Regions from separate parts of the Mesorhizobium sp. WSM4840 genome, predicted to be linked through region 4. Evidence: riboswitches for the same ligand, from Rfam matches in the RefSeq annotation. Region 4 holds a riboswitch; each other region holds the start of a gene.
The links. Region 4 has a riboswitch for thiamine pyrophosphate ahead of AC0L3I_RS11065 (YkoF family thiamine/hydroxymethylpyrimidine-binding protein). Riboswitches for the same ligand answer to the same signal wherever they lie in the genome.
Positions count from the first base shown of each region.

Region 1: it holds a riboswitch for thiamine pyrophosphate, as region 4 does, so the genes downstream of both, thiB (thiamine ABC transporter substrate binding subunit) here and AC0L3I_RS11065 (YkoF family thiamine/hydroxymethylpyrimidine-binding protein) in region 4, are expected to answer to the same signal.
Region 2: it holds a riboswitch for thiamine pyrophosphate, as region 4 does, so the genes downstream of both, thiC (phosphomethylpyrimidine synthase ThiC) here and AC0L3I_RS11065 (YkoF family thiamine/hydroxymethylpyrimidine-binding protein) in region 4, are expected to answer to the same signal.
Region 3: it holds a riboswitch for thiamine pyrophosphate, as region 4 does, so the genes downstream of both, AC0L3I_RS13385 (YkoF family thiamine/hydroxymethylpyrimidine-binding protein) here and AC0L3I_RS11065 (YkoF family thiamine/hydroxymethylpyrimidine-binding protein) in region 4, are expected to answer to the same signal.

Region 1 covers NZ_JBVVQD010000001.1:162,282-169,883, forward strand. The annotation lists gene AC0L3I_RS00900 (RNA polymerase factor sigma-32) at 1-199, shown strand, start outside; gene AC0L3I_RS00905 (M48 family metalloprotease) at 344-1,771, opposite strand; gene thiQ (thiamine ABC transporter ATP-binding protein) at 2,071-2,841, opposite strand; gene thiP (thiamine/thiamine pyrophosphate ABC transporter permease) at 2,841-4,460, opposite strand; gene thiB (thiamine ABC transporter substrate binding subunit) at 4,554-5,567, opposite strand; TPP riboswitch at 5,611-5,725, opposite strand; gene AC0L3I_RS00925 (thiamine diphosphokinase) at 5,828-6,472, shown strand; gene AC0L3I_RS00930 (ABC-F family ATP-binding cassette domain-containing protein) at 6,474-7,602, shown strand, end outside.
Region 2 covers NZ_JBVVQD010000058.1:12,670-20,271, reverse strand. The annotation lists gene AC0L3I_RS35525 (hypothetical protein) at 1-195, shown strand; gene AC0L3I_RS35520 (transposase) at 200-880, opposite strand; gene AC0L3I_RS35515 (cytochrome-c peroxidase) at 1,985-3,070, opposite strand; TPP riboswitch at 3,993-4,109, shown strand; gene thiC (phosphomethylpyrimidine synthase ThiC) at 4,214-6,064, shown strand; gene thiO (glycine oxidase ThiO) at 6,061-7,062, shown strand; gene thiS (sulfur carrier protein ThiS) at 7,031-7,228, shown strand; gene AC0L3I_RS35495 (thiazole synthase) at 7,230-7,602, shown strand, end outside.
Region 3 covers NZ_JBVVQD010000008.1:81,909-89,510, forward strand. The annotation lists gene AC0L3I_RS13375 (ABC transporter ATP-binding protein) at 1-588, opposite strand, end outside; gene AC0L3I_RS13380 (ABC transporter permease) at 585-1,385, opposite strand; partial or broken gene AC0L3I_RS13385 (YkoF family thiamine/hydroxymethylpyrimidine-binding protein) at 1,471-1,614, opposite strand; TPP riboswitch at 1,605-1,717, opposite strand; gene AC0L3I_RS13390 (sulfite exporter TauE/SafE family protein) at 2,033-2,809, shown strand; gene AC0L3I_RS13395 (superoxide dismutase family protein) at 2,945-3,454, shown strand; gene AC0L3I_RS13400 (ATP-binding cassette domain-containing protein) at 3,652-4,662, shown strand; gene AC0L3I_RS13405 (ABC transporter permease) at 4,659-5,465, shown strand; gene AC0L3I_RS13410 (hypothetical protein) at 5,534-5,983, opposite strand; tRNA gene AC0L3I_RS13415 (tRNA-Sec) at 6,000-6,095, opposite strand; gene selB (selenocysteine-specific translation elongation factor) at 6,107-7,602, opposite strand, start outside.
Region 4 covers NZ_JBVVQD010000006.1:138,032-145,633, forward strand. The annotation lists gene AC0L3I_RS11060 (aspartate aminotransferase family protein) at 199-1,581, shown strand; TPP riboswitch at 1,894-2,006, shown strand; partial or broken gene AC0L3I_RS11065 (YkoF family thiamine/hydroxymethylpyrimidine-binding protein) at 1,997-2,594, shown strand; gene AC0L3I_RS11070 (MBL fold metallo-hydrolase) at 2,807-3,778, shown strand; gene AC0L3I_RS11075 (alcohol dehydrogenase family protein) at 3,893-5,002, opposite strand; gene AC0L3I_RS11080 (aminotransferase) at 5,012-6,391, opposite strand; gene AC0L3I_RS11085 (NAD-dependent succinate-semialdehyde dehydrogenase) at 6,676-7,602, opposite strand, start outside.

The DNA of each region.
Region 1 (7,602 bases), on a different contig from region 4:
GCTCGGCGCGCTCAATGCCCGCGAGCTCAGGATCATCGAGGAGCGCCGGCTGAGCGACGAGGGCGCGACGCTCGAAGCCCTCGGCGAGGCGCTCGGCATCTCCAAGGAACGCGTCCGCCAGATCGAGGCACGCGCCATGGAAAAGCTCAAGATAGCGCTGGTGAAGCAAAACCCCGAGTTTCTGGCGACCGCCGCCTAATCAGGGTGTGTTGAGATTCAGGTTAGGCCGAGCCGAAAACGGTGGTTTCCGAGAACCGGAGTGGAGCGTACTTAAAGTACGTGAGCACCGGAAGCGCAGGAAACTGCCGGTTGCAGGCCGGCATCACCTGAATATCGACACACCCTATTTGTCGGTGATGATCTTGACCTTGTCGCCGGCCGAAACAGCTGCACCGGGCGACATCGCATTGAGCACCCTGAACAGATCGAGCTTGCGCTCGACGCCGACCATCTGCGCGGCGAGCGAACCCATGGTCTGTCCGGGCCGCACCGTGACAACGCGGATATGCAGCGGCTTCAGCGCCGCTTTCTCGGCCGCGCTCAAGATACGGAAGGAACCGCTGACCGAGCGCGCCACGGCATCCAGCGAGGCGCTGGCGGAAGGGGCAGCCGTCAGCAGCCGGTAGACCTGGCCACCGGCGCGGATCACCGCGATGTCGAACTGCCAGCCCTCGGCACTGGCATGCGCCGTCGCCGCGTCGTTGCCATTGATCGTTTCCTGGCGCACGCTGCTTTCGTCGAGACCGGCCACCCAGCCGCTGCGGATGTAGTCGGTCAGCGAGCGGCTCTTGTCGATCGAAACGCCGTCGAAGCGAATCGCTATGTCGCCTGGCCCGGTTGCCGTCACCGCCGCGGCCGAGTTGTCGATGATGAAGCCGTCGGGCACCGAGAACGACACGCCGAGCCCTGGATGCAGGAAGGTTTCGCCACGCACATAGCCCTCCTCCGGCGTGTCGCCGTAGAGCAGGCCGTCTATGCCGGCGAGGAAGGCGTCGCGGTCGCGCGTGCCGACGCCGGGCGCGCCGAACTGGCGGGCATGACGCTGCGCCAGATCGATGCGCTGCGGCGTGTTGGGATGCGTCGCCAGGAAGTCGAGGCTGGCGTCGGTGGCGCCGCTGATCGAGCGGAAATCGGTGTAGGCTGACATCGACTGCAGGAAGCGGCCGGCGGCAAAGGGATCGAAGCCCGCCTCGCCGATCGACTTGATGCCGATGCCATCGGCCTCAAGCTCCTGATTGCGCGAGAACTGGGCAAGCCGCAGCTTGCCGCGGATCAGTGCCGCCTTGGCGGTCGGGCTGTCGCCGAGCACGTCGGAGACGACCTTGGTTGCAAACCCCTCCTCAGCCTCGAGCTGTTGGCGCTGCAAGCCGTGGTTTGCAGTGACGTGGCCCATCTCATGCGCGATGACCGCGGCGAGCTCGGCCGAATCGTTGGCCAGCGCCAACAGGCCGCGCGTGATGTAGAGATAGCCGCCCGGCAGCGCGAAAGCATTGACGTTGGGCGAATTGAGGATGGTGATGCGGTAGGTCTGGCTCGGGTTGGCCGACACCACGGTCAGGCTGCCGACGACCTTGGCGACCATGCGCTCGAGCTTGGGATCGGAATACTCGCCGCCATAGGTGGCGAGGATGCGCGGATGCTGCGCCTTCGCCATTTCGGCGAGCTTGCTGTTGGCGGCGACATTGTCGACCGTGATCGGTTTGCTGGAAGGTTGGAAGCCGGATTCCTGAACGTCCGGAGGCGTGAACATCTGGCAGCTTGCCAGCGCCATGGCAAAGCCGGCCAGCGCGAGGAAGCGCGCCAGCGGTTTCCTTCTCACTCTGTCGGTGCCGGTCGGCAGAACAGCTTCCTTTCGGGTCTCAGCACATGGCCCCGAAAATCGGGCATCGATTTTCAGAAAGGATCATGCGCACAATCAACTGCCACAGCGTCCTTCGCGGCCATGAGCACGCATGGCACACCGTAGTGGCAAATCACAACCTATGCCGGACCAGTATCGGAGGACCTAGTCACACTACTTTGACCATGGCAAGCAAGCACCACATCGCCTGAAGCCGGTTTGGCCGTAAATTATGTCCGCTTCCGGGCAACATCTCGTGATCCCGCGCCAAACGGACCTGCACCGATATAGCGTCGGAAGGCCTCCGGTCCAGCCTTGGTAAAAAAATCGGCGACAGTCCCGGTTGCGGCAACCGTGCCATTGTCCAGGAACACCATGTCCTGGCCGATACGGTGGGCATCCTCCGGCTGATGCGTGACGAACAGCACCGTCATGCGCCGCTCCGCATGGACGCCGGCTACCAGATCGAGCATGTCGTCGCGCAAGGCCGGTCCGAGCGAGGCGAACGGTTCGTCGAGCAAGAGCACCGGCCGGTCGCGCACCAGGACGCGGGCGAGCGCGACGCGCTGCCGCTCGCCACCGGAGAGTTCGCGCGGCAGGCGCTGTTGCTTGCCGGCAAGGCCGACGCGCTTGAGCGCCCCGGCGATTGCAGCGTGGTCGCCCTCGGCCAGCCTGAGCGACGGCGAGCGGCCAAGGCCGACATTTCGTTCGACCGAAAGATGGGCAAAGAGATTGTTTTCCTGGAACACCATCGACACTGGCCGCGCCGACGGCGGTTTGGCGCCGACATCGGCGCCGCCGATCAGCACGCGGCCCGATCGCGGCGTCTCGAAGCCGGCCACCAGATTGAGCAGCGTCGATTTTCCCGAACCGCTCGGCCCCATGATGGCGGTGATCTTCGAGGCGGCGAACTCGACATCGAATAAAAACGGCGCTTCGCGATAGCTGAACGAGACCTTTTCCAGCCGCACGGCCGTACCGCTTTCCGCGCTGTTGAGCATCATGATTTTTCTCCCTGCCCCAGCCAGTCAGCGGCCAGGACAAGCGCAAGACAAACCAGGCCGAGCAGCAACGCCAGGCCTGCCGCGTCCATCGTGCGGTAGCTGCCCATGCGCGCCAGCAAGAGGTAAGGCAGTGTCTGCAGGGAGTCGCTGCCGAACAGGGCAATGACGCCGAGATCGCCGAGCGACAAAGCCATGGCGAACGCGAAACCGGTGGCGAGCGGCCGCCGCAGCGACGGCCAGTCGACCAGCCGGAACCGGTTCCAGCCCGAAATGCCAAGCAGCAAACAGAGCCGTTCGTGGCGTTCGCTCGCCGCATCATAGCCGGGGCGAATGGCGCGGATGGCAAACGGCATCGCCATTACCGCATTGACGGTGACGACCATGACAGGGGCGATGGCAAAGACGTCGCTGACAGCACGCAGGAGCAGGAACCAGCCGGCGCCGATGACGATGGGCGGCACGACGAGGACGAAGCCGGCGCCGGTATCGGTGGCGTATTCGAGCAGCGTCCTGGCGCCGACGCGACGCCTCAAGGCCAGCGCCCGTCGTGCCATGACGAGCGACAGCGACAGCGCCACTGAAAGCAGCGCCGCCAGCAGGGCGAGCACGGCGCTGGTCAGCGTCGCCTGCCGCACCGCGATCTCGCCCGCCAGCCGGCCGAGATCGGCGCCAAGGCCTGACGTCACCATGGCAGCCATCGGCCCGGCGACGAACAGCAATGCGAGAGCGATCAATGCTGTATTCAGCACGGTCTCGGCCGGGCCGGCCGAAAGATAGCGGCGCGGTGCCACCGGCAGGTTGGCGTCGCCGACGATGTTGGCGCCAAGCCGCATCAATGCCAGCACAACGACGAAGGTCAGCGCGATCTGCAGCAGTGTCAGCGTCACCGCGCGGGCAGGATCGAAATCGAAACGCAGTGCCTGGTAGATGGCGACCTCCAATGTCGTCGCACGCGGCCCGCCGCCCAGCGTGAGCACGATGGTAAAGGATGTGATGCAGAGCATGAAGACAAGCCCAGCGACGCCCGGCAGCGCCGCACGCAGCGTCGGCCATTCAATCAGCCGGAAGGCGGGTCTGGCGCCCATGCCGAGCTGGCTCGCCAACCGCCACTGGTCGGCCGGCACTGTCGTCAGCGCTTCAAGGAACAGCCGCGTGGCCAGCGGCAGATTGAAGAAGACATGGGCGATGAGGATGCCGGACAGGCCGTATATGCCCGGCCAGCCCAGACCGCCAATCGCGGTGAGCACGCCGGCGAAATAGCCGGCACGGCCATAGAGAGCCAGAATGCCGAGTGCGGCGACGATGGCCGGCAGCGCAAGCGGCACGGCGAAGAGCTGCAGGATCAGGCCGCGACCAAAGAAGCGCGGATGCCGCGACAGCGCCCGCGCAACGAACAGCGCCGGCACGACGGAAAGCAGTGTCGACAGCAAAGCCTGCAACAGCGTGAAACGGGCGACCCGGAAGAGGTAGGAATCGAAGGTCGACGCGGCGCCGGACGGGTCGCGGGCGCCTTCGACGATGAGCCCGGCGAACGCTCCGCCGACCAGCAGCGCAACAGCGGCAAGCGCGATGGTGCCGGCGGTGACGCGGGGATCGGCAGGATATCCGGTATGCATGCCGCCCTGCCTAGTTCAACGATCGTCGAAGCAGAAAATATGGCTGAGGTCGAGTTCCCGGGCGCCGTAGAGTAATCATCTTTCAATCACAAGCTACTTGCTCATCACCGACAGCCATTCGTCGACCCAGGCCTTGCGATTGGCGGCGACCTCTTCCGGGCTGAAAAGCAAAGTCTTGGTCGGCTTGACGAGCTTGTCGAAAGCCGGATTGAGCGGCTTCTCGGTCTTGCCGGCCGGGAACATCCAGTTGGTCTCGGGAATGACATCCTGGAATTTCGGTCCGGTCATGAAAGTCAGGAACTGTTTCGCCAATGGGTTCTTCGCGCCTGACGTGGTGATGCCGGCAACCTCGATCTGCAGATACGCGCCCTCCTCGAAGGACGCCGCCTGATAGCGTTCGGTGTTTTCGGCGACCATGTGATAGGCCGGCGACGTGGTATAGGACAGCACCATCGGCGCCTCGCCCTTGGTGAACAGGCCATAGGCCTCGCTCCAGCCCGGCGTCACGGTGAGCACCTTTGCCCTAAGCTTGGCCCAGGCTTCCGGCGCCTTGTCGCCATAAACCGACCTCACCCACAACAACAAGCCGAGACCGGGCGTCGAGGTGCGCGGATCCTGGATGACGATCTTCTCATCGGCATTGCCCTCGACCAATTCCTTCAGGCTCTTCGGCGGCGTCTTCAGCTTTTCGGTGTCGTAGACGACGGCGAAATAGCCATAGTCGAACGGCACGAAAACATCGTCGCTCCAGCCGCCCGGCACATTGACATCGATGACGGCACCATGCGGCGAAAACAGGCCGGTGGCCTTGGCTTCCGCAGTCAGATTGGTGTCGAGGCCGAGCACGATGTCGGCCTTGGTCGCGGCCCCTTCCAGCTTGACGCGGTTGAGCAGGGCGACGCCGTCGGCGACCGCGACGAATTCGAGAGTACAGCCGCATTCGGCCTCGAAGGCCTTCTTCACCGCGGGGCCTGGACCCCAGTCGGCGGTGAAGCTCTCATAGGTATAGACGGTGAGTTTTTCCTGCGCGGATGCCGGCCCGATGCCGGCGGGAACAGTCGCCGCAAGCAGCACTGCCGAAACTAGAGTGTATAAAAACGTGCGCATCGGCGCCTCCTTCGTTCGCGTTGAAAGGAATTGAGGCGTCGGGCTGTCCGAAACGTCTAATCCCTCCGCCGGTACAAACCGGATCAGGTTCAGCGGGTTGGCATGGTCGCCTCTCAGCTGGTTCGCGAAGATCGCGTCCAGCACCCCGTTAGAGCGTTTCGACACATAGGCCCGGCCTGGTTGCGGCGCAAGCGGAAGTTTGCCGGGCATCTGGAACGCGGCCTTCCGTTTGGCAAGCAGGGCTGGTAAGGGCCACGCATATGAGCAAATTCACCATCCTGCTTGGCGGCGATCTAATCCGCACGCCGCTGCTCGACCGCCAGGTCGAAGGCTCCCGTGTCATCGCCGCCGACGCCGGCATGAGCCATGCCCGGACGCTGAACCTGACGCCGGAACTCTGGGTCGGCGACTTCGATTCGGTGCCGGCGGACTTGCCGGACGAGCTGGCCGCCGTGGCCCGCCAGGTGTTTCCGGCAGAAAAGGACAAGACCGACGGCGAACTGGCTATCGCCGCCGCGCTCGAACGCGGCGCGACCAGTCTCGTGCTCGCCGGCGCGTTCGGCGGCAAGCGCACCGACCACGCCTTCCTGCACCTGGCGCTCAGTGTCCGACTGGCCGAGGCAGGGACGGAGGTGCTTTTGACCAGCGGCGCACAGGAAGGCACTCCCTTGCTTCGCGGAAAGGCCGGCTTCGACTACGCCGATGGCACGCTGTTTTCGATTCTCGGCTTTTCCGACCTTACCGGCCTGACCGTGACCGGCGCCAAATGGCCGCTGAACCATATCGAGATGGCGTTCGGTTCGTCGCTGACCATTTCCAACGAGGTCAGGGGCCGGCTGGAAATTGCGCTGAGCAGTGGCCGCGCGCTGTTGCTCGCCCACCCATTCCCCTTACCTGGAAGCTGACATGGCGCCGCCACTTCTCAATCTCGACGGCATAAAACTGACCTTCGGTGGCACGCCGCTGCTCGACGGGGCGGAACTGACGGCGTCGGCGGGCGACAAGATCGCTTTGGTCGGCCGCAACGGCTCGGGCAAATCGACGTTGCTCAAGATCGCTGCGGGATTGATAGAGCCGCAGGACGGCGAGGTGTTCCGCCAGCCCTCGGCGACAGTGCGCTACCTGCCGCAAATGCCCGACTTGGATGGTTTCGCCAGCGTCCGCGCCTATGTCGAGGCGGGGCTCGGACCCGCCGACGATCCCTACCGCGCCACCTATCTGATGGAGCATCTCGGCCTGTCCGGCGACGAGCGGCCGAACGATCTCTCCGGCGGCGAGGCGCGCCGTGCCGCCCTTGCCCGCGTCATGGCGCCGGAGCCCGACATTCTCCTCCTCGATGAGCCGACCAACCATCTCGACCTGTCGGTCATTGAATGGCTGGAGGAGGAGCTTGCCCGCACCTCTTCGGCGCTGATCGTCATCTCGCATGACCGCCGCTTCCTCGAGCGCGTGTCGCGCGCCACCGTCTGGCTCGATCGCGGCCAGACCCGCAGGCTGGACAAGGGCTTTGGCCATTTCGAGGAATGGCGCGACACCGTTCTGGAAGAAGAAGAACGCGAGCAGCACAAGCTTGGCCGCCAGATCGTGCGCGAGGAGCACTGGCTGCGCTACGGCGTGACTGCAAGGCGCAAGCGCAACATGCGCCGGCTCGGCGAACTGCAGACCATGCGCCAGCGCTTTCGTGGCCATCGCGGCGCCGAGGGTGCGGCGACCATGGTGGCCAGCGACGCCGCCGAATCCGGCAAGCTGGTGATCGAGGCCAAGACCATCGAGAAGAGCTTTGGCGACCTCACTGTGGTCAAGGGCTTCTCGACCCGCATCCAGCGCGGCGACCGCGTCGGCCTGGTCGGCCCGAACGGTGCCGGCAAGACGACACTGCTGAAGATGCTGACCGGCGAATTGAAGCCGGACTCAGGCACGGTGCGGCTCGGCACCAATCTGGAGATCGCCACGCTCGACCAGAAACGCGACGCGGTCGATCCGCAAGAGACACTGGCGCAATACCTCACCGACGGGCGCGGCGAGAACCTCGTCA
Region 2 (7,602 bases), on a different contig from region 4:
ATGAATGCCCTTACCCCCGCCGTGTCGACGGGACCACTGCCCGCCTCGCGGAAGGTCCACAAGCCCGGTGCCATCCACCCGCAGATCAGGGTGCCGATGCGCGAAATCGCCGTCCATCCAACGGCCGGCGAGCCGCCCGTCACAGTTCTACGATCCGTCCGGCCGAATGCCGGCATCGAATCAGCAGACTTCTGAAGCGTTATTGCAACCCCAGCTTTCTCTTCAGTTCCGCGTTCTCTTTGCGCAGGCGTTCCGCGAGCAGGCTCTTCAATCGCTTGTTTTCTTGCTCTAGGGCGAGCAGATCCTTCAGATCGTCGCCATCGGATGTAGGCGCCGCGGCCTTCTTCCAGTGATAATAGGTCTGTTCCGATATACCGGCCTGCTTTACGGCGCTCTTGAGAGTGGCGCTGCCGCTGATCGACGTCTCGATCTGAGCGAGCTTCTGGGCGCGCTCTTTTCCGGAGTAGACCTTCCGGGGGCTCCGCACGGCCGCTGCTGTTGCTGTTGCTTCCTTCGCCGGGGACGCCGTATTGGCGCCATTCTTGCGACCAGGCTCAGCCTTCGCCTTCCGCGACGGTGGGGATTTCTTCTTCGTTTCAGTTCCTTTGGGAGCGGGTTCGGTTGCAGTTTCTACTGATGCAGCGTCTAGGGGATTTGCCATGAGATACTCCGCTCGCGGTTTGAGACCGTGTTCAGCATCAAGGGCTATGACATTAGAGTCAATCAGCCGACCATTTAGCAGATCCATTTCTTTGAGCTCCCTTGTTGTGTCGGCTATAGCTACGGAGAGATCGACATCGCTCCAGATGGAACGGCCCCGTTTTTGAGAATTGCGCTTTTGTTTGACCTCCACAGTGAACGGTCGGGTCTGCCGCCTCATAGTTTCTTCCTTGTTAGAACGAATTGCACAGGAGGTCGCGGCTGACGACGACTGAACAACTGGCGCTTCCTCTGTTGCGCCGAGCTATATGGATGAGATAGCCCGAGAGCAAGCGGCACTTGCGGTTCGCCTTCGGACGACGATCCGATTGCGAGTGCATTGACAAATGCTCGCTCGAGCCACGTCGCTGGCTAGTCGCAGCTTTGTTTTCATATCGATGCGCTTGCAGAGCTGGAACAGCTGCTCGCGCGTCGCAAAGCCATCGCGCACGTTTTTGAAGGGATGGATGTGACGGCATGGCGGTTTCTGCTGGGCGCACGCCAACGCCGCGCGGAATATGTCCGCGATGGCACGACCAGATGGTTCCGAGCTTGTCAGCGAATCTCAAGCGGGGCCGCATGCAACGACACATCACGACACAGTCGGCTAGTCGGAGCGTCCGTTGATGTTCTGCTCAAATCGATGCCAGTATCTGGCCAAAGTCCGGCGGTGTGCCGAAGATCATGGCGGTCAAATTGGCGTAGGCGCGAGCACGGCGCGATCGGGGCCTCAACGATGGTCGGAAGGGTCAGCTACGAACTGGTGCAGGACAAACGTTCCGGAAAGAGCCGGTGAGCTACCGGTGACGCCGCCGCGCTATTTGTGCTGCGTTTTGCGTTTCATTGACCTGTTGCGGCTGGACTGCGGGCTTGATGAGCGTTATCGGACGAACCATCTGGACGACCTCCCTGAAGTCACTGTTGTCGGCAGCGTGACTGCCGTCACGCCTGCCCGATCGCAACCTTTTCAGGTCCTATCGAGGGACATGCCGAGAGCAGCAAGGTGCTATTCCGACCGTTTCACTCGTTCTGCGGCATTCGTTTCAGACTGCGCTGCCGTCTGTGCCAGCATGAACTGATCGACGTTGCCGGTAAGGCGGTCATGCTGTCGTGACGCAAGTGGGCGTCGACGGGTCAGCTTTTCACTTAGCGTTTCAATTGAATTCGGAAATGAAAGCCCACCTAGCTCCAGTTGGAGAGGCCTCGCCGGAAGTCACGATCGTGTCGTCCTAGTGATGGTCGCAATCATTCCTGATTGCGACTTTCCCTAGCCAGCTCCGGCCAATCATTGCCCGAGGAGATGCAATACAGGTCGAGGCGTTGTCGGCGTTTCGGCGGGCAAGATGGGATAGGCGACCTCCGGTACCTTTCCGGTCAGCGAATTGAGGAAGGCAACGAGCAGGTCGACTTCTTTTTCCGTCAATTCTTCGCCGAGCTGGGTGGTCCCCATGATGGCGACGGCCTGTTTCAGATCCCAAACCTTGCCCGAATGAAAGTATGGCGCGGTGAGTGCTACGTTGCGCAACGGCGCCACGCGGAAAACATAGGAATCGTCGGCTGCATGGGTGACGGCAAATCGGCCCTTGTCGTTTTCCGGCAGGACATCGGCGCTGGGCTTTTCAACGAGGCCGAATGGGTAATAGCCCTCCCCACCAACGTTGATACCGCCGTGGCAGGACGAGCAGCCCTTGTCCATGAAAAGCGTAAGGCCCTGTTTCTGTTCGGAAGTCATGGCGGCGTCATCGCCATTGAGGAAGGCATCGAAGGGGGCCGGCGTGACTAGTGTCGCCTCAAAGGCTTCGATTGCCCTGGCGACGTTTTCGAAGGTGACGCGATCGGCTTCACCCGGGAAAGCTGAATTGAACCACTCGACATATTGCGGCATCGACTTGAGCGTGGCGATGACTTGACCTGGTGTGTTGGCCATTTCGACAGCGGCTTGGATCGGTGCCTTGGCCTGAGCCTTCAGGTCTTCAGCACGACCATCCCAGAACTGCGCGATGTTGAAGACAGCGTTCAGTACCGTCGGCGCGTTGCGCGGTCCCTTCTGCCAACCATGACCGATCGAGCTTTCATGATTGTCGTCGCCCCCGGTGGCCAAGTTGTGGCACGAATTGCACGACAAGACGCCTGACGCCGAGACGCGTGGATCGAAGAACATTGCCTTGCCCAAGGCTATCTTCTCCGGTGTGATCGGGTTGTTGGCGACTGTCGGCGTGATAGATGGTAGAGCCTTGAAGGTGGCGCGTGCCGTTTCTCTGAGGTCTACGGGGATCGTTTGCGCAGCAATAGCGATGGCCGGCAAGGCGACAGCCACCGTAGTGAATAGGATTTTCACAAATGATCTCCCTGTGTTTTGCACGGAAGCCATTGTGGATTTGCGGTTCGTGAACGCCTTGCGCTACAGGCAATCCTCTTTGCATAAAATCGGTTCTCACGCGGACCTGACATATTGTCTTCCTTGTTGCATTGCGCGCGATGTCACCCACGAATGAACGCCAGTCGGTATCTCCTGTCGCCTCTGGAGGAGCATCAAAAGTCGTGCCAACTGAGCAGAAGGAACCTCCGGGAGATTTTCCGGATATTATTCAATAAGTTAACGAATTCGCGGCTGCAAGGCGCAGCCGTACTCCGGTGTCGCGGATCTGACAAACCCAACAGTCGGGATGAAACAGAGAGATGTTGGACCGTCAGCGCCTTGTCCCGATGGGCACTCGGCCGCTCCAAGTGCCTTGAGAGGACGTCCAGGGCGGTCTTCCCGTAGGGTGGTGGCGGCGTCGCGGGGCTTGCGCTTTTTCGGCATAAGGAACCGGCAAATACGCGTTGGCAACAAGCCACGCGCCGACGATCTTCTTGATGAGGTCGGATTTTGAAACGCCCATTGCGGCGGCGAGCCCGGCGAGGGATTCATCGACCTTGGGATCAAGTGCGACGCCTGTGACATTCCGGAGCATGAGCGCAGCCCTCCGAAGCATGGGGGGCTGTGCTTTATCGGCTTCATCAGCTTCTTGACAGGTATTCGGGGTGCACCTCGAGAAGGCTAGTTTTGATCTGATTACCATTATCTGAGAGGGCGAGATCGCAGTCCCGGAGGCACCGTCCGACGTATGCACCCGATGGCGTGGATTGATCTTTAGTCCGACGGTATGGCGGTCCCCCTTGATCCGTCCCCTGGTTCCGGAGCGTGATTTGTCGCCGACACATGCGCGAGCGTCCCTCGGGTTTGACCGATCGCCGATGACCGCCGCGAGCCGAATGCGCTTGACAAGTTAGCGCCGGCCCGTTCAACCTGAGGCATTCACCAGGGGAGTCCCGGCAAGGGGCTGAGATACTGCTGGCTATCGCGGCGCAGTGACCCGTTGAACCTGATCCAGTTCATACTGGCGTAGGGACGGTGCAAGCGCTTTGCGGGAGGTTTACGCCCGAGGTCCTGTTTCGGCAGGTCGACAAGAAGCGTCTTCATCCTTCCGGCACAGAACTGGGTCTCCAATGCATGAAGCAAAGGAGCCTGACGATGAATGCCCTCACCCCCACCGTGTCGACGGGACCACTGCCCGCCTCGCGGAAAATCCACAAGCCCGGTGCCATCCACCCGCAGATCAGGGTGCCGATGCGGGAAATCGCCGTCCATCCAACGGCCGGCGAGCCACCCGTCACGGTGTACGATCCGTCCGGCCCCTATACCGACGCGGCTGTCGAAACCAGCATCGAAAAGGGCCTCGCCAGGTTTCGCGATGAATGGGTGACGGCGCGCGGCGACGTCGAATTCCACCATGGCCGCAGTGTCGGGCCGGGGGACAACGGATTCGCGACAGGTGAGCGCCTGACGCCGGAATTTCCCATTCGCAATCGGCCGCTCAGAGCCAAGGCAGGCAAGGCGGTGACCCAGCTTGCCTATGCGCGGGCAGGCATCATCACGCCCGAAATGGAGTTCGTCGCGATCCGCGAGAACCTTGGCCGCGAGAACCTCGGTCGCGAGATCCTGCGCGGCAAGCTTGAGCGCGACGGCGAAGCCTTCGGCGCGACGACCCCCGACTTCGTCACGCCGGAATTCGTGCGCGACGAGGTGGCGCGCGGGCGAGCAATCATCCCCTCCAACATCAACCACCCCGAGAGCGAGCCGATGATCATCGGCCGCAATTTCCTGGTGAAGATCAACGCCAATATCGGCAATTCCGCGGTCACCTCCTCGATGGCCGAAGAGGTCGAAAAAATGGTCTGGGCGATCCGTTGGGGAGCCGACACCGTTATGGACCTGTCCACGGGCCGCAACATCCACAACATCCGCGAATGGATCATCCGCAATTCGCCGGTGCCGATTGGCACGGTGCCGCTCTACCAGGCGCTCGAAAAGGTCGCTGGCATCGCTGAGGACCTGACCTGGGAAGTCTACCGCGATACGCTGATCGAACAGGCCGAACAGGGCGTCGACTATTTCACCATCCATGCCGGCGTGCGGCTGCATTACATCCCGCTGACGGTCGACCGGGTCACGGGTATCGTCAGCCGGGGCGGTTCGATCATGGCCAAGTGGTGCCTGCATCATCACCGCGAAAGCTTCCTTTATGAGCATTTCGAGGAAATCTGCGATATCGCCAGAGCTTACGACGTGTCCTTCTCGCTCGGCGACGGCCTTCGTCCCGGCTCGATCGCCGACGCCAACGACGCGGCGCAATTCGCCGAACTGGAAACGCTTGGCGAGCTGACCAAGATCGCCTGGGCCAAGGATTGCCAGGTGATGATCGAGGGGCCGGGCCATGTTCCGATGCACAAGATCAAGGAGAACATGGACAAGCAGCTCGAAGTCTGCGGCGAGGCGCCGTTCTACACGCTCGGGCCGCTGACGACCGACATTGCGCCGGGCTACGACCACATCACCTCCGGCATCGGGGCGGCGATGATCGGCTGGTACGGCACGGCCATGCTCTGCTACGTCACGCCCAAGGAGCACCTCGGCCTGCCTGACCGCAACGACGTCAAGACCGGCGTCATCACCTACAGAATAGCCGCCCACGCCGCCGACCTCGCCAAGGGTCATCCGGCAGCGAAGCTGCGTGACGACGCACTGTCGCGGGCGCGGTTCGAGTTTCGCTGGGAAGACCAGTTCAACCTGTCGCTCGACCCTGAAACGGCGCGCTCCTTCCATGACGAGACCTTGCCGAAGGAGGCGCACAAGCTGGCGCATTTCTGCTCCATGTGCGGACCGAAATTCTGCTCGATGCGCATCTCCCACGAAATCCGCGCCGAGGCACAGAAAGAGGGCATGGCGGCGATGGCAGCGAAATACCGCGAGGGCGGCGATCTCTACATGCCCGCTGACGAGACCGGCGTACCGCTCGTGCCAGAGGCGCCGGAACCGTCATGAGGCTGCTGCTCAAGGGGGCCGGCGTCGCCGGCCTCACCGCCGCCTTCGAACTCGCCGCCCGCGGCGCGACGGTGACCGTTGCCGAGACAAGGGATAGCCTTGGCGGCAATGCGTCGTGGTTCGCCGGCGGCATGCTGGCGCCATGGTGCGAGCGTGAAAGCGCCGAGCAGCCGGTGCTGGACCTTGGCCGCGATGCCGCCGACTGGTGGGATGCGGTACTGCCCGGTCAGGTGACGCGGGCAGGAACACTGGTCGTGGCCGCGCCGCGCGATGCGGGCGAACTCGAGCGGTTCGCCAGCCGCACATCGGGTCACCGGCGTGTCGATGAAGATGAAATCGCGTTGCTGGAGCCCGACCTCGCCGGCCGCTTGCGCCGCGGATTGCTCTTCTCTGACGAAGCGCATCTCGACCCGCGCCAGGCGATGGCGGCACTTCATGACAGACTGGTGGCGATGGGCGTCGAATTCCGCTTCGGCGCCGATGCCCGGCACATTTCCGGTTTCGATCGCCAGATCGACTGCACCGGGATCGCGACGGACGACGACCGGCTGCGTGGCGTTCGAGGCGAGATGCTGATCCTGCGCACGCCCGATGTCTCGCTGTCGCGCCCGGTCCGGCTGCTTCATCCGCGCTTTCCGCTCTACGTGGTGCCGCGCACCGGCCACCGTTTCATGGTGGGCGCGACGATGATCGAGAGCCAGTCCACTGGACCGGTCACGGCGCGTTCGATGATGGAGTTGCTCAGCGTCGCCTGCGCGCTCCATCCGGCATTCGGCGAGGCTGAGATCGTTGAGGCTGGTGCCGGCGTTCGTCCGGCCTTTCCAGACAACCTGCCGCGTGTCGAAGCACGCGGAAACACCGTCGCGATCAACGGCCTCTATCGCCATGGCTTTCTGCTCGCCCCTGCCATGGCGCGCCAGGCGGCCGAACTCATCTTCCGTCACGACAAATCCGTGGAGCTTGCTCATGAAACTGACCGTCAACGGCGTAGCGCATGAGGTTGCCGCCACCACATTGGCCGAATTGCTTGCCGCGCTCGACTATGAAGGCGACTGGCTTGCGACCGCCGTCAATAGCGACCTCGTGCACAAAGCCAACCGGGCGGAATTCCGGTTGAGCGACGGCGATCGGATCGAAATCCTCTCGCCGATGCAGGGAGGCTAGCATGTTCGAGCTTCTCGGGACGACGCTTCCTTCCCGCCTGCTTCTCGGCACCGCGCAATATCCTTCGCCGGCCATCCTTGCCGATGCGGTCAAGGCGTCGGGCACGTCCATCGTGACCGTCTCCTTGCGGCGTGAGATGGCAGGCGGCAGGGCTGGCGAAAAATTCTGGTCGCTGATCCGCTCGCTCGGCACGAGAATCCTCCCCAACACTGCCGGGTGCCACTCCGTCAAGGAAGCGGTCACGACCGCGAAGATGGCGCGCGAAGTGTTCGGCACGAGCTGGATCAAACTCGAAGTGATCGGCAACCAGGACACGCTGCAACCGGACGTGTTCGGCCTGGTCGAAGCGGCGCGCATCCTGTGCGAGGATGGTT
Region 3 (7,602 bases), on a different contig from region 4:
GACCGCCTCGCGGACGTCGTGGGTGATCAGCAGGACCGTCCAGCGGTGTCGGTCCCACATCGTCTGAAGCCAGCGCTGCATGCCGGTGCGCGTGAGGGCGTCGAGTGCGCCGAACGGCTCGTCGAGCAACAGCATGGCGCGGTCCTGCACGACGGTGCGCAACAGCGCGGCGCGCTGGCGCATTCCGCCCGAGAGCTGCGCCGGATACTTATGCTCGAAGCCCGCAAGGCCGAATTCGCCGAAGAACGGCGCCACCCTGTCGCGCGCCGCCTTGCGGGACATGCCCTGCACTTCCAGGCCGAGCGCGGTGTTGTCGATAACCGTGCGCCAGGGCATCAGGGCGTCGTGCTGCGGCATGAAGGCAAACGGTCGGCGCGTGTCGGCCAGTGGCCGCCCGTCGAAGTCGACATCGCCGCCGTGGCCTCCGAGACCGCCCGTCAGCAAGCTGAAGATCGTGGACTTGCCGGCTCCGGAGGGGCCGAGGATTGAAACGAATTCGCCCGGCTCGATGTGCAGGGTGATGTCGGCAAGCACGTCGATGTCGCCAAAACGCTTCCTGACTTGGCGCAGCTCCAGCCGCCTGCTCATGATTTTCGTGCGCCATCGAGCCGCTCCCATGGCATGACGACGCGCTGGATCAGTACCGTAGCAGCAAACAGGGCTAGCGTGAGCAAGGCGCTGACCAGCACGGCCGCCAGCACGAGATCGGGCCGGAAATTGTTCTTGGCGTTGAGCATGTAGATGCCGAGCCCTTTGGCCGCACCGGCATATTCTGCGAAGATGGCGCCCACCACGGCATAGGTGATCGAGATGCGCAGTCCGGCGAAGAAATAGGGCAGCGAGGAGGGCAAGCGGGCCAGCAGGAAAATGCGCATGCGGGAAGCGCCCATCGAACTCAGAAGCGCCGAGATGTCCCGATCCGTCGAGTCATAACCCTGCACAAGCGCGACCAGCATGGGAAAGAAAGTCACGAGGGCGATCAGCGTGATCTTCGGCGTCAGCCCGAAGCCGAACCAGAGAACGACCAGCGGGGCGATCGCCACCAGCGGCAGGGTCTGGCTGATGATGAACACCGGGAACAGGGCACGGCGCAGCGGGTTGAAGAAGTCGATCAGCACCGAAAGGATGAAGGCAACGGCCAGCGAGCAGGCGAAGCCCGCCAATGTGGCGCTGATCGTCGGCACGGTGTTGTCGAGCAGCGCCTGGCGCTGCCGGATGGCCTGGGCGAGAACGCGTGACGGCGCGGGCAGCGTGGTGGGCGAGATGCCCGAGATGCGCGCATAGAGGTCCCAAGCCAAAACCAGCGTGCCAACCGATAGCAAGGCCGGTCCGACCTTGGCGAACAAGGCTGCGATTCGCGGCGCGGCGGAGAAAGGTTGAGACATGCGAGACTTGTCTGGTGCGAAAAGATCAGCGCAGGGTCGGGCTGTTGGCCGAAACCGTAAGCTCGATCGTGAGATGGCCCTGGAGCGGGCCGACCGGCAGCGTCGAAATATCGTCTGTGCCTATGCGCAACCGATCGCGACAAGGGTCGAGCGCATCGAGCGCGGAGATGACGACACCGACGAAATCGCCGGTTGTCGGAGAAAGAGAAATCTGTGCGCCAGAAAACATCGCCCGCCTCGCTCCGCTGGTATTATCCAGATCAGCTCTAGGGTTTACGGGCTTGCAGCCCAGCTCTCAGCCCCGACGATACGGAGCACCCCTGTGGATGCCGGCAATTAAACAGATATGGGGTGGAGCTGCAAGCCTGCGTCCGACTCGTGAAACCTCAGGTCGAGGAGGCGCGGCGCAGGACAGGGAAGAGTGACAACCCGGCATCCTGTTCGAGATCGCTCTCGATATTCTGAGAAGCCACATGACTTTGAAGGTATCGGGAAAGACGTCGATCGAGCGGACAGTTTCCCGTTCGTCGCCATTGTCGATGCCAGGCGTTTGGTGAATTGTGGAAGCATGAAGATATAAATTGCATCCGTTGTAGGCAGCGGTTCCTCTTTCGCCAATTACGACCCGCGCTTTGTTGGAGAGCCAAATGCAGGAATTTATCCTTTTTGCGCTCGTAGGGTTTGTAGCTCAGGCTGTCGACGGGGCTCTCGGCATGGCCTACGGCGTGATTTGCTCGACAACCCTACTGGGGTTTGGCGTGTCTCCTGCACACGCTTCGGCTTCAGTTCACGCAGCGGAGCTGTTTACCACTGCGGCCTCAGGTTCGGCTCACCTCTATCACCGCAATATCGACTGGAAGCTTTTCTGGCGGCTGATGCCATTTGGTGTTCTCGGCGGCGTTCTCGGCGCTTATGTGCTCACCTCGTTTGAGGGAGCGATCATGAAGCCATATGTGACCACATATCTGGCGCTTGTCGGAGCTTGGCTCCTGTTCCGTTCATTCCGGCGGATCCCGAGTAAGCCGGTCCCTGCAGGCGCGGTACCTCCGCTTGGACTTGGTGGTGGATTTCTCGATGCCGCAGGGGGTGGTGGATGGGGACCCATCGTAACGACGGGCCTTCTCGGTTTTGGCGGGACGCCCCGCTACGTTATTGGTACGGTAAATGCGAGCGAGTTCCTCATCACGCTCTCGGTGTCTCTGACCTTCTTGTTTGCATTAGTAACGGGCCATTGGGCGGAGGCAGGAGAGCCAACGGAAAATCTACTCTCTGTCGCCGGCTTGATTCTTGGCGGCGTAGTCGCAGCGCCGATGGCCGGTTGGGTAGTGAAGTCAATCGCAGAAAAGACGCTTCTCAGGCTCGTTGGTATTCTCATCATACTGCTTGCAGGCTGGCAAACCGCGCAACTCTTCGAATTGGTGTAAACTGAAGACACATCGAACAGGTTGTCGGCGTCGCTTCCCTGGCGGCTGTGCGGGAGACAAAAAAACTCAATTGCCAAATGGAACGAAGAGACCCCTTTGTTGTTTGGCTTGCTTGGACAACCGGAGGCCGAGTCGATGAGAAGATTGGTTGCAACAACAGGGTTGGCGCTGGCGGTCGCGATGCCTGCAGCGGCTCAGGACACCGCGACCGCGAAAGCCGAATTCGTCAACATGGCCGGCGAGAAGAATGGCACGGCCACGCTGACCGAGACGGCGCAGGGCGTGCTGATAGCGTTGGAGGTAACAGGACTGCCTCCGGGCGAGTGGGTCGCGTTCCATGTTCATGAAACCGGAAAGTGCGACCATCAGACCGGCCATGACTCGGCCGGTGGGCACTTCAATCCGACGAATGCCGAACATGGATACCTCACTGGAAAAGGCCCGCACGCGGGCGATATGCCAAATCAGCGGGTCGGCGCCGACGGCGTTTTGCGTGCCCAGGCTTTCAACGGCATGGTCAAGCTGGATGGTGGAGAAACGGCGATACGAGGCAAGGCATTGATGATCCACGGCGGACAGGACGACTACAAAAGCCAGCCTGCCGGTGATGCCGGAAATCGTCAGGCCTGCGCCGTGATCGAGTGAAAACCCCAAGATGATTAGAGACCTGTCCGACATATGATCGGACCGGCTTTCAGCCTCAGCGGCCAGGTAGTGGTACGTCGTCGGAGCCTCTGGCACGAGGATAAGCCAGACGGTAAGTTCGTGCGCCTGCAGAGAAATTGACGACGCACCCATCGCGCCGAAGCTGGCCTTTCATTTTGCGACTGCCGGATGATTGCATGAACGATACTTCTCCTATGGGCCTGCCCTCCAAGGGTTTTGTCCAGTCAGCCATTTCCGCCCGCGGCCTGGTCAAGACGTTCGGCAAGCTGCGCGCCGTCGATGGTGTCGATCTCGATGTGCCGCGCGGCATGATTTTCGCCATCCTGGGTCCGAACGGTGCCGGCAAGACAACGCTGATGCGCATGCTCGCGACGCTGTCGCGCCCCGACGCCGGCTCTGCGACCGTGATGGGGCACGATCTCGTGCAGGCCCCGCATGCGGTCCGTGCGGCAATCGCGATGACCGGGCAGTTCGCTTCGCTCGACGAGGACTTGACGGGCCGGGAGAACCTCGTCCTGCTCGCCCGACTCTGGGGTTTTCGCGGTCGCGCCGCGAAAACCCGTTCGGACGACCTGCTCGCGGCTTTCGGCTTGTCCGAAGCGGCGACGAAGCAGGTGAGGGATTATTCGGGTGGCATGCGAAGGCGGCTCGACATAGCCGCCTCGCTGGTCGTCACGCCGGGCGTGCTGTTCCTCGACGAGCCGACTACAGGCCTCGATCCGAACGCCCGCAAGGATGTCTGGGGCATGATCCGCGGCCTCGCCGAGGCCGGCGTCACCATCCTGCTCACCACGCAATATCTCGAAGAGGCCGATCAACTTGCAGCGCGTATCGCCGTCATCGACCACGGCAGGAAGATCGCCGAGGGTACCAGCCGCGAACTGAAGGCGGCCACCGGCTCCGGCTTTCTCCATGTCGCGCTCGCCGATGTTGCACGGGCGGACCAAGCGGCGACCATTCTGGAACGCCGGCTGGAACATCCTGTCCAACGCAGCGCCGAAGGCGCTGAGCTCTCCGTCCTTGCCGGCACAGCGAAGGCCGCCAATGAGGCGCTGGCCGATCTGGTCGCCGCCGGCATCGAGCTGTCGGATTTCTCCATGGGCCAACCCAGCCTCGAGGAGGTCTTCTTCGCGCTGACGGGCCAGCCGGGCCTCGGTGAAAGCCGGAAGGCAGGTGACAAGCCATGATCGACACGACATCCCTGCAGCGGCTGCAAAGCGTCGCCCGACCTAGGACCCCATCAGCCCTTTCCAACGCGCTGGTCTTCGGGTGGCGCGCGGTGCTGAAATTCAAGCATGTGCCGGAGCAACTCTTCGATCTGGTGATGACTCCGATCATGTTCACCCTGCTCTTCACCTTCGTCTTCGGCGGCGCGCTCGCCGGTTCGCCTGGCGAGTACCTGCAATTCTTCTTACCCGGCATCCTGGTTCAGACCGTGGTGTTCAACGCAGTCTATTCGGGCATGGGTTTGTCGACCGACCTCGGCAAGGGCTTATTCGACCGCTTCCGATCGCTGCCGATCTGGTCGCTGTCTCCGTTCGCCGGCCTGATGGTGGGTGACATCCTGCGCCATTTGATTGCCGCCTCGATCATTCTCACCATCGGGCTGATCCTCGGCTACCGGCCTGAGGCAGGCATCCTCGGCGTGCTTGCCGCCTTCGCCATGCTGATCGCCATCGGGTTCGGCATGGGCTGGGTATTCATCGTGCTCGGCCTGCTGATCCGCACGCCAACCACGGTGATGACGCTCGGCTTTACCTTCCTGTTCCCGCTCGTTTTCGCCTCAAACATCATGGTCGACCCCGGCACCATGCCGGACTGGCTGCGGGCCATCGTCGAAGTCAACCCAGTGTCGCTGATGACGACGGCGCTGCGCGGGCTGATGGCTGGCGGGGCGACGCTCGGTCAGGTCGTCCTCGCCCTGATCGCGCCGATGGCGCTGACCGCCATCCTGGCGCCGACGACACTATGGCTGTATCTCAGAAGGTGAGAGGAGCCAAACGGTCGCAGTCCTGATCGCCTGAGCGTCAACAATGCGCCCGGATGGACCTGCGCTTCTTAAAAGTCGACACGGGGCGTGTCTTGCATCTGGCGCTCGAACAGGAGCCAGAAGGGCGATCCACGGGTTTCGGCATACCAATGTTCGAAACCCGCCAGGGTCTCAGGAATGTCATTGGCGGATTCCTCTTCCTCCGACGCCCGGAATATCGCCAGCACAACCTGGCCGAAACGCGCGATCACCTCCGAGCGCGCTTCGCTGTCGGAATTCCAGCCGAGTCGCGTGCGCAGCGTGGCGAAGGCGCTGGCGACGGCTATCTCCTCACTGTCGGCCGATGCCATGGCCTCGGCGATCGCCTGAATGAGATTGAGCCGCCTGAAGGCGAAGGCGCGCTCTTGTTCGAGCGCCGCGATCCGGACTGCAGCTTCCCGTCGGAAACGGCCTTCCGCGACTTTGGCGGCCTCGGCCGCTGTCTTGAGCTCAACGAGAAAGCGGGTTGTCACCGTCATCGCGCCTTTGCGAGAGTGGCGGAAGAGAGTGGGAGTCGAACCCACCAAGGACCGGCTCGCGGCCCCTCCCGGATTTGAAGTCCGGACGCCCCACCGGGGACGATGCTCCTCCAGAAACTTCCGCTATTGCCGGCTCACTATCGGCCGGTGAAACAGATCCCGTCGATGCCTGTTGACGAGCCGCAGGTCGCCGCGTCGCAAAGTGACGCCATGCCTATCGAGAAATTCAAGGATCTGGATGGCAACCTTGCGCCCGCTGCCTGCACGATCGCGAAACTGGGCGGCGTTAAACCGCCCGCCCGGCTCGGCCGCCGTCAGGTCGTCGACGATTTCGACAATCCCGGCCAATGCCGGGCGCAGGAAGAAATGATCATGGGCGACTTCGTATACTCTCCCGATGCGGCCGGTAAGTTTCAGGATCCGGCGGATTTCCGTTTCCGGCTTCGCCAACATATCGGCTATATCGCGGACCCTCGGCGGATGATATCGCGTCGAGCCGCCGATGAGCCGCTCGATTTGCAGCCACAGCGTTTCGTCCTGCGGTGTCAGACGGACCTCATGGCCGGGCAGCCGCACCCAGGCGCCGTCAAGGGCGAGCTTGCCGGCGCGCGCCAGCATTCGCAGAGCGGCTGCAAACATCGGCGCCGGAAGTCGTGGGTCAAGCTGAAGGCGCAATCTCTCCATGCCGATTCCCGGCAGATCCGGATTGTCCGCGTGAAAGGTCTTCAAGTTCGCGGCCAGGCCGAGCCTGAATTGCATCCAGCATGCCGGCGAGAGAACGAACAGCGTTTTCCTGATGGGAATGCAGACCAATCCGAGGCTGTCGACCAGTCTCTGCGTCTCGTCGCTGCCGAGCGCCCGGTCGCGCGCGAATGAGCCAAGGTCAAGGTAATGGGGCGGCGTGTCGAGCAGTGCGGTGACAGCAGCGTCGGGATCCGGGACGGCATATGCTTCGATCTGGATAAGCCGTTCCGGCGTGCGGCGCTTCCGGCTCGGCGCCCGCAGATCGATCAGGCGTCCGCCGCCGATGGTCCGCTGCGCCGAGGTGTCGCGCACAACATAGGGGTCGCCAGCGGCAGCCGCGATCGGATTGTCCAGCACCAATTGAACCTTGGCGACGCCGCCGGGTCTGACCGGCTCGTCACTGAGAAGCACGACCCTTGCCCCAACCTCGGCCGCAGCGTGGTGGAGGCGTACCGGGAACCACTGGCCGATCGGCCTAGGCTCTCCTGGCAAGACGCGCAGCCTTGCGTCGATCCGACCCGTCGGCGCGTGAAGTTCCGGGTCGAGTATGATGTCGCCGCGCCCGATCGCCTCCTTGCCGATGCCGTCACCAGCCAGGTTGAGCGCGCAACGGTCTCCTGCCCGCCCGCGCTCAGCCAGCCTGTTCTGGGCGTGGATCGAGCGAACACGCGCCGCCAGGCCCGACGGGCTAACGACAAGGTGGTCGCCGACGCCGACTGATCCTGAAAGGACCGTGCCGGTCACGACAGTGCCGATGCCGTGCAGCGTGAAGCATCGGTCGACCGCCAATCTGAATCGTCCAGAGGATGCGCGGCCGGCAAAGCGCGACGCCTCCTCAAACAAGAAATGCCGCAGATCGTCGATACCGTCACCGC
Region 4 (7,602 bases):
CCGCCGGCCTGGCGCAGGTTCTCGCGTTCTGCAGCCTCGAAGCTGAAATTCTGCATGTCTTCCGTCCATCCGCCAGCCCTTCCGAAAGGGCTTGACACCCTTACAAGAAACAGATGCACCAAACAGCATTAATCCAGAGGCCGATGCGCGCCGAACGGCGGCAGGACGCACGTCCCGGCATGCAGGACAGGAGCCATCATGGACGCTCGACCGAATTCTCCCGAAGCCCGCGACATCAGCTACCACATGCACGGCTACACCAATGCCCGCAAGCATGAGGAAGCAGGGCCACTCGTCATCGAGAAGGGCGACGGCATCTATGTCGAGGATCTCGCCGGCAACCGCTATATCGAGGCGATGGCCGGGCTTTGGAGCGTCGCGGTCGGCTTTTCGGAGAAGCGGCTGGTCGATGCGGCGGTGCGCCAGATGTCCAAGCTGCCTTACTATCACGACTTCGGCTCCAAATCGCATTCGCCGCTGATCGATCTCGCCGAGAAGCTGGTGCTAATGGCGCCAGTGCCGATGAGCAAGGCGTATTTCACCAATTCCGGCTCCGAGGCCAACGATACGGCCATGAAGATGATCTGGTACCGGTCGAATGCGATCGGCCAGCCGGCACGCAAGAAGATCATCAGCCGCAATCGCGGCTATCACGGCGTCACCATTGCCGCGGCAAGCCTGACAGGCCTGCCCAACAACCACACTTCCTTCGACCTGCCGATTGCCAATGTGCTGCACACGTCGACGCCGCACCACTGGCGCGAGGCGCTGCCAGGCGAGAGCGAAGCAGAGTTTTCGAGCCGGCTTGCCGACGACTTGGAAAAGCTGATCCTGGCCGAAGGACCGGAAACCATCGCTGCCTTCTTCGGCGAGCCGATCATGGGCGCCGGCGGCGTCATCGTGCCGCCGGCCGGCTACTGGGAGAAGATCCAGGCGGTCCTGTCGAAATACGACATCCTGCTCGTCGCCGACGAGGTGATCTGCGGTTTTGGCCGAACCGGCGAGATGTTCGGCTCGCAGACCTTCGGCATCAGGCCTGACATCATGGTGCTGTCGAAGCAGATTTCTTCGTCCTACCTGCCAATCTCGGCCTTGCTGATCAACGAAAAGGTTTTCGAGCCGATTGCCGACGAAAGCAATCGCATCGGCACCTTCGGCCACGGCTTCACCGGCGGCGGCCATCCCGTTGCGGCGGCAGTCGCGTTCGAGAACCTGAAGCTGATCGAGGAGCGCGACCTTGTCGGCAATGCGCGCACGGTCGGCGCGCATATGCAGAAGCGGCTGCGCAAGCTCGAATCGCACCCGCTTGTCGGCGAGGTGCGCGGAGTCGGCCTGATCGCGGCGGTCGAACTGGTCGGCGACAAGGCGAGCAAGACGCCGTGGGAGACGGCCGGCGCGCTGGGCGGGCTCGTCAACGGTTTCATGCAGCAGAACGGCGTGATATCCCGCAACATGGGCGACGCGCTGGCTTTCTGCCCGCCGCTGATCATCACCGAGCCACAGGTCGATGAGATGATCGACGCGTTCGAAAGATCGCTTGAAGCCGCGGGCAAGCAGGTCCCGCAATTGGCGCGCGCGTAACGGCGTGATCTCGAGCGACGCAAGCGGCGTTATAAGAAAACTGCGAAAAACTTATAACGCTGCAGGAGAGGATCAGGAATCCTTGTTGCCGTCGTGCAGCCAAATCAGAATGGTCTTGCAGATAAACAAAGCCATCACGAAAAACGCCTCGTGAAAGCCGCCGCGTATTGAGCGTTGAAAGCCAGGTACGCTTTGAGCCTTGCTGCGGCATCCAATCTTCCGCAGGGGAGATCGGCAGCTTTGCCGGCGGCGCCACGATCGGCAATTGCCCCGGATCGTACTTGAACATCCACCGCGCCGGTGCTACGTCCACCCAATCGACAGGGGCGCTCCGTATTGCCGGGGCTGAGATGGAAGGTGCCAAGCCTTCGGTCCCTCAAGCTGATCTGGGTAATGCCAGCGGAGCGAGGCGACCGTGTTTTCAGGTGCACAGATTTCCCTGTATCCGATGTGCGACGATTTCGTCGGCGTCATCCTCAAAGCACTTTCGGCGATGGCCGAATTTCCGCATCGAGACCGACGACATCTCGACGCTGATCGTCGGCCCGCCGGAACAGCTTTTCCCGGCCATGCGCGATCTGTTCGCCTCGGCGGCGGCAAGTGGCGTGCACTGCGTGTTGTCGGCGACGGTGTCGCGCGGCTGCCCCGGCGAGCCCGACGATCCGATCTGCACACCGATTTCCGGCAGCAGTCACGAGCTGTCCCTGGCCGAGCGCATCGGCGCGGCGCGGTCGCATGTCGACGGTGCGAAAAAGCTCGGCCAAGAGGTCGCCGCGCAGTTCTCGCTCTATCCGCTCGGCGAGGGCCATCACATGGACGAGATCTACGGCTGCATCGACTTTCTCAAGACTTCGGGCGTCTTCGACAGGTCGAAGAATTTCTGCACCAAGCTTAGAGGCGATGCCGGACCGGTGTTCGCGACGCTATCGGAAGCCTTCCTTCGCTTCGGCGCGCCGCAAGGCCATGTCGCGCTCGATTTTACCGTGTCGGCGAACAGCCCGAGCGCTTGTTAGAGCGTGTCGATATTCAGCCGGCCCGCGAACGGCGGTTTCCTACGCTTCCGGTACTCACGTATCCAAAAGTACGCTCCGTTCCGGTTCTCGGACCCCACCATTCTCGGCTCGGCGACGACCTCGATCGGCCGGCCCTGATCGCCGCGTTCACGGCGGCCTTGTGCAGTGCCGAGCGCCGTTGATATGCTCGATCATTCAGTCAGCGGGGAAGGATGTTCGATATCTCGCGTCGCGACCTGACACTTGGCGCAGCCGGTGCTCATGCTGCGTTTGGACTCGACAAGCCGATCACGTTTGTCGACGCGGCCTGCGCTCAACAGGCCGTCGCTCAACCTTTCCGAAAATACAAGGTTGGCGACATTGAAGTCTTCTGTCTGATTGATGGCATGCGTGACGTTTCGCTGCGGGAGGGTATGGTCAGGAATGTCAGCGTCGAACAGGTCAAGACGGCGCTGCGTGGTGCCGGTTTTCCCGACAATCAGGCGCCCCTGCGGTTTATCGTCATGGCGCTAAAGCTGCGCGATCAAGTGGTCCTGATCGACTCGGGTACCGGCGGTCATCCGATTTATGGTGAGGGGAGCGGCCGGCTATTCGAGAGCATGGCTGCGGCGGGCCTTGACCCCAAGGCAGTCAAGACGATCCTGATCTCCCATCTGCACGGCGACCACATTTATGGCCTCATGAACAATGAGAGCAATGCCCAGGTCTTCCCGGATGCCGACATCGTGGTGCCCGCCGCGGAATTGAAATGGTGGACGCGCCAGGGAGTCGAGTCGATCGATCTCGGACCGACGCGCAAGGGCCTCGCCCAGCGCATTCAGGCCACCGTGGCGACGTGGAAAAACGTCAGGACCTTTGAGGGAGAACCAGAACTCCTGCCCGGCGTGCACGCCGTTCAGGCGCCGGGTCATAGCCCGGGAATGGTCGCGCATCTGGTCGTATCGGGCGGCAAACAGTTCCTGATCAGCGCTGACGTGGTCAATCTTGCGCCCCACATTTCAACAAATCCCGAGTGGCAGCTTGCTATCGACCAGGATCCGCAAATGGCCGTCGAAACGCGAAAGAAGATCTTCGATCGCGCGGTCGCCGACAAGCTCACCATTTCGGGTACTCACTGGTTGATGCCGAACGTCGGCACGCTGTCCAAGGATGGCAACAGCTACGTATTCGCAGCCGAGGGGTAATATCCCTGCGACACTACCCATTGCCAACTGCACGGCGACGGCTGCCCGTAGCGGACGAACCGGTCGGCGTCAGACGTCGATCGCAGAACTAAGCGAGAGCGATAATCTTGGCTGTCATCGGGTTGCTGCGAGATCCGAGATGGCATCCGGAACGACCACCAGTTTGCCGACAAAATCCTTGGCAATGAAATCCGCCTGGGCGCGGTGGAAATCGGACAGCCTGTAGACGCCGCCGACCAGCGGCCGGATCTTCTTCTCCTCGATGTAGCGGACGATACGGCGGAAATCTTGCCGCGTGCCCTGGCTCGAACCATGCAGCTGCAACTGCTTGAGATACAAGGTGCGCAGATCGATCTGCACGACCGGGCCGGCAATCGCGCCGGCGGTGGTGTAGCGGCCTTCGGGCCGAAGGATGCGCAAGAGGTCATTGAAGATCGCACCGCCGACGAGGTCGGCAACCACGTCGATCGGCTGGCCGTCGGTCGCGTCGTTCACGGCAGCAGGCAGATCGGTGACGCCACGGGTGATCACCGCCTCGGCGCCGATGTCGAGCACCGCCTGTTCCTTGCCCTTGCCGACGACGGCATAGGGAATGGCGCCGCGCGCCCGCGCCAATTGCACGATGCCGGAGCCGACGCCGCCCGACGCGCCGGTGACCAGCACGCGCTCGCCGGCCTTCAATGCGGCGCGTACCAGCATCTGTTCGCCGGTAAGGTAAGCGCAGCAGAAAGTGGCGAGTTCGACGTCAGTCAGGTCGGTAGCGACGACATGGGCATTTTCGGCCGGCACGGCCTGGTACTCGGCATAGCCGCCGTCGCGGCCGTGGCCCATATAGTCGATGTCGGCGAGTGAATCGTCGTCGCGGTTGTAGATGGAGAAGTCGACCATCACCCGCTCGCCGATGCGAGCCGAAGAAACACCGTCGCCGACGGCAACGACATTGCCGACCGTGTCGGTGCCCTGGATGCGCGGGAAAGTCAGCGTGTTGCCCTGACGCCGCCAGGTCGATACCGCGGCAGCATCTTCCTCCGTGCCGTAGGCGCCCTGTCGCACCCAGACATCGGTGTTGTTCATGCCGCAAGCGGTGACCTTGACCAGCACCTCGCCCGGGGCGGGCGAGGGTACTTTCACGTCGGTGCGATAGACAAGCTTTTCCGGTCCGCCGTGACCGGTCAGCAGCACGGCGGCCATAGTGGCGGGGAGGGGTTTGGTTATGGCATTCATGTCGGTTCTTCAGAGGTTCGCAAACACGCTCTTCACCGCATCGGCCGTCTTCGACACGACGATATCGGCCTCTTCGCGCGTCAGGCAGAGCGGTGGCGCGAAGCCGAGAATGTCGCCCTGCGGCATGGCCCGGCCGATGACACCACGCTCGCCAAGGGCTGTCGCGACCTGCGGCCCGATCTTTTGCGAGGCTTCGAAGAACACGCGTTCGTCCCGGTCGGCGACGAACTCGACCGCCGCCAGCATGCCGTCGCCGCGCACCTCGCCGACATTCTTGTGGCCGCCGACGGCTTTCGCCAGCTCGGCGCGGAAATAGGCGCCGGTTTCGCCGGCATTGGTCACCAGGTCCATCTCGTCGATCAGTTCCAGATTGGCGACGCCGGCGGCGACGCAGACTGGATGCGCCGAATAGGTCCAGCCATGGCCTATGCTGCCGAGCTTGTCGGAACCCTGCACCAGCACCTGCCAGACCTTGTCCGAGACGATGACGCCCGACAGCGGCGCATAGGCCGAGGTCAGGCCCTTGGCGATGGTGATCAGGTCGGGCCTGATGCCGTAATGGTCGGAGCCGAACATGGTGCCCAACCGGCCGAAGCCGGTAACGACTTCGTCGGCGACCAGCAGCACATCATATTTCTTCAGCACCGCCTGGATCTTTTCCCAGTAGAGAGCAGGCGGCGGCACGATGCCGCCGGTGCCGAGGATCGGCTCACCGATGAAGGCGGCGACCGTGTCCGGGCCCTCGGCCAGGATCATCTCCTCCAGCTTGTCGGCGCAGTGTTGGGAAAACTGTTCCTCGCTCAGCGAGCGGTCGGCGCGGCGGAAATAGTAGGGCGCCTCGGTGTGCAGGATCGGCGCGCGCGGCAGGTCGAAGGCGTTGTGGAACAGGTCGAGCCCGGTCAGCGATCCGGTCATGACGCCAGAGCCGTGATAGCCGCGCCAGCGCGAAATGATCTTCTTTTTCTCCGGCCGGCCGAGCACGTTGTTGTAGTACCAGATCAGCTTGATGTTGGTTTCGTTGGCGTCGGAGCCGGAGAGGCCGAAATAGACCCTCGACATGCCTTGCGGCGCCCGGTCGATGATCATCTTGGAAAGCGTGATCGACGCCTCGGTGCCGTGGCCGACATAGGCGTGGTAGTAGGCCAGGTTCTTGGCTTGCGCGGCGATGGCGTCTGATATCTTCTGGCGGCCATAGCCGACATTGACGCAATAGAGGCCGGCGAAGGCATCGATGCTCTTGCGTCCGTTATTGTCCCAGATGGTGACGCCTTCGCCGCCGGCGATTACGCGGGTCGGCGATTCACCCCGCGCATGCGTGCCCATATGGGTCGAGGGATGGAAGAAGTGGTCGCGGTCCCAGGCGGCGAGTTCGTTGGACTGGTCGAGCATTTTTTTGACTCCTTAGAGAAAGATGGTCCCGACGCGGCCTAAGGTGTGTCGAGATTCAGGTCAGGCCGAGTCGAAAATGGTGGCTTCCGAGAACCGGAGCGGAGTGTACTTTTTCGTACGTGAGCCCGCGCATGACCCCGAAATCGAGATCGATTTCGGAAAGGTCATGCGCAAAAATCAAAGTTCTACAGCGTCCTTTGCGCGCCCAACAGGGCGCGCGGCGCTGTAGGGAAGCGCAGGACGCCGCCATTTGCAGACCGGCATCACCTGAATGTCGATACACCTTACGCCACGTCCAGGCAGAGATATCTAAGATCGGTAAAGGCTTCGAGCCCGTGGCGCGAGCCCTCGCGGCCGATGCCGGACTGTTTGACGCCGCCGAACGGGATCGACGCGCCGGTGATCTTGACGCGGTTGATGGCGACCATACCGTAGTCGAGCGCGCGGCCTATGCGCAATTGGCGGCCGCCGTTCTCGGTGACGACATAGGCGACGAGGCCGTATTCGGTGGCGTTGGCGCGGGCGATGACCTCGTCTTCGCTGTCGAAGGCCGTCACGGCGGCGACCGGACCAAAGGTTTCCTCGCGCATGATCAGCGCGTCGTCGGTGACATCGGCGAGCAGGGTCGGCCGGTAGAACAGCGGTCCTGCAGAATCGCGTTTGCCACCGGTGAGGCAGCGTGCGCCATGGGCGAGCGCATCGGCGACCTGTTCCTCGACCTTCTTGACGCCGCGCTCATGCATCAACGGCCCAATGTCAGTGTCATCAGCCAGGCCATTGCCTGTCCGCAGCGTCTCGATGCGCCTGGCGAAGGCGGCGCAGAAACGATCATAAATCGGACGCTGGACATAGACGCGGTTGGCGGCAAGGCAATCCTGGCCGGACGTGGCGAATTTGGCATCGACGGCGATGGTCACAGCCTTGTCGAGATCGGCATCGGCGAAGACGATCAGCGGCGCATGGCCGCCAAGCTCCATCACCAGCCGCTTCATCGTCGGCGCACTTTGCGCGGCGATAAGCCTGCCGATCTCGGTCGAGCCGGTGAAGCTCATGGCCCGGACGCGAGGGTCTTCGCACATCCGCCCAACGATGGTCGAAGCCTTGCCGGCGAGAACGTTGAAGACGCCAGCGGGCAGGCCGGCGCGTTCGCCGAGTTCGGCCAGCGCCAACGCCGACAGCGGCGTTTCCGACGAAGGATGCGCCACGATCGT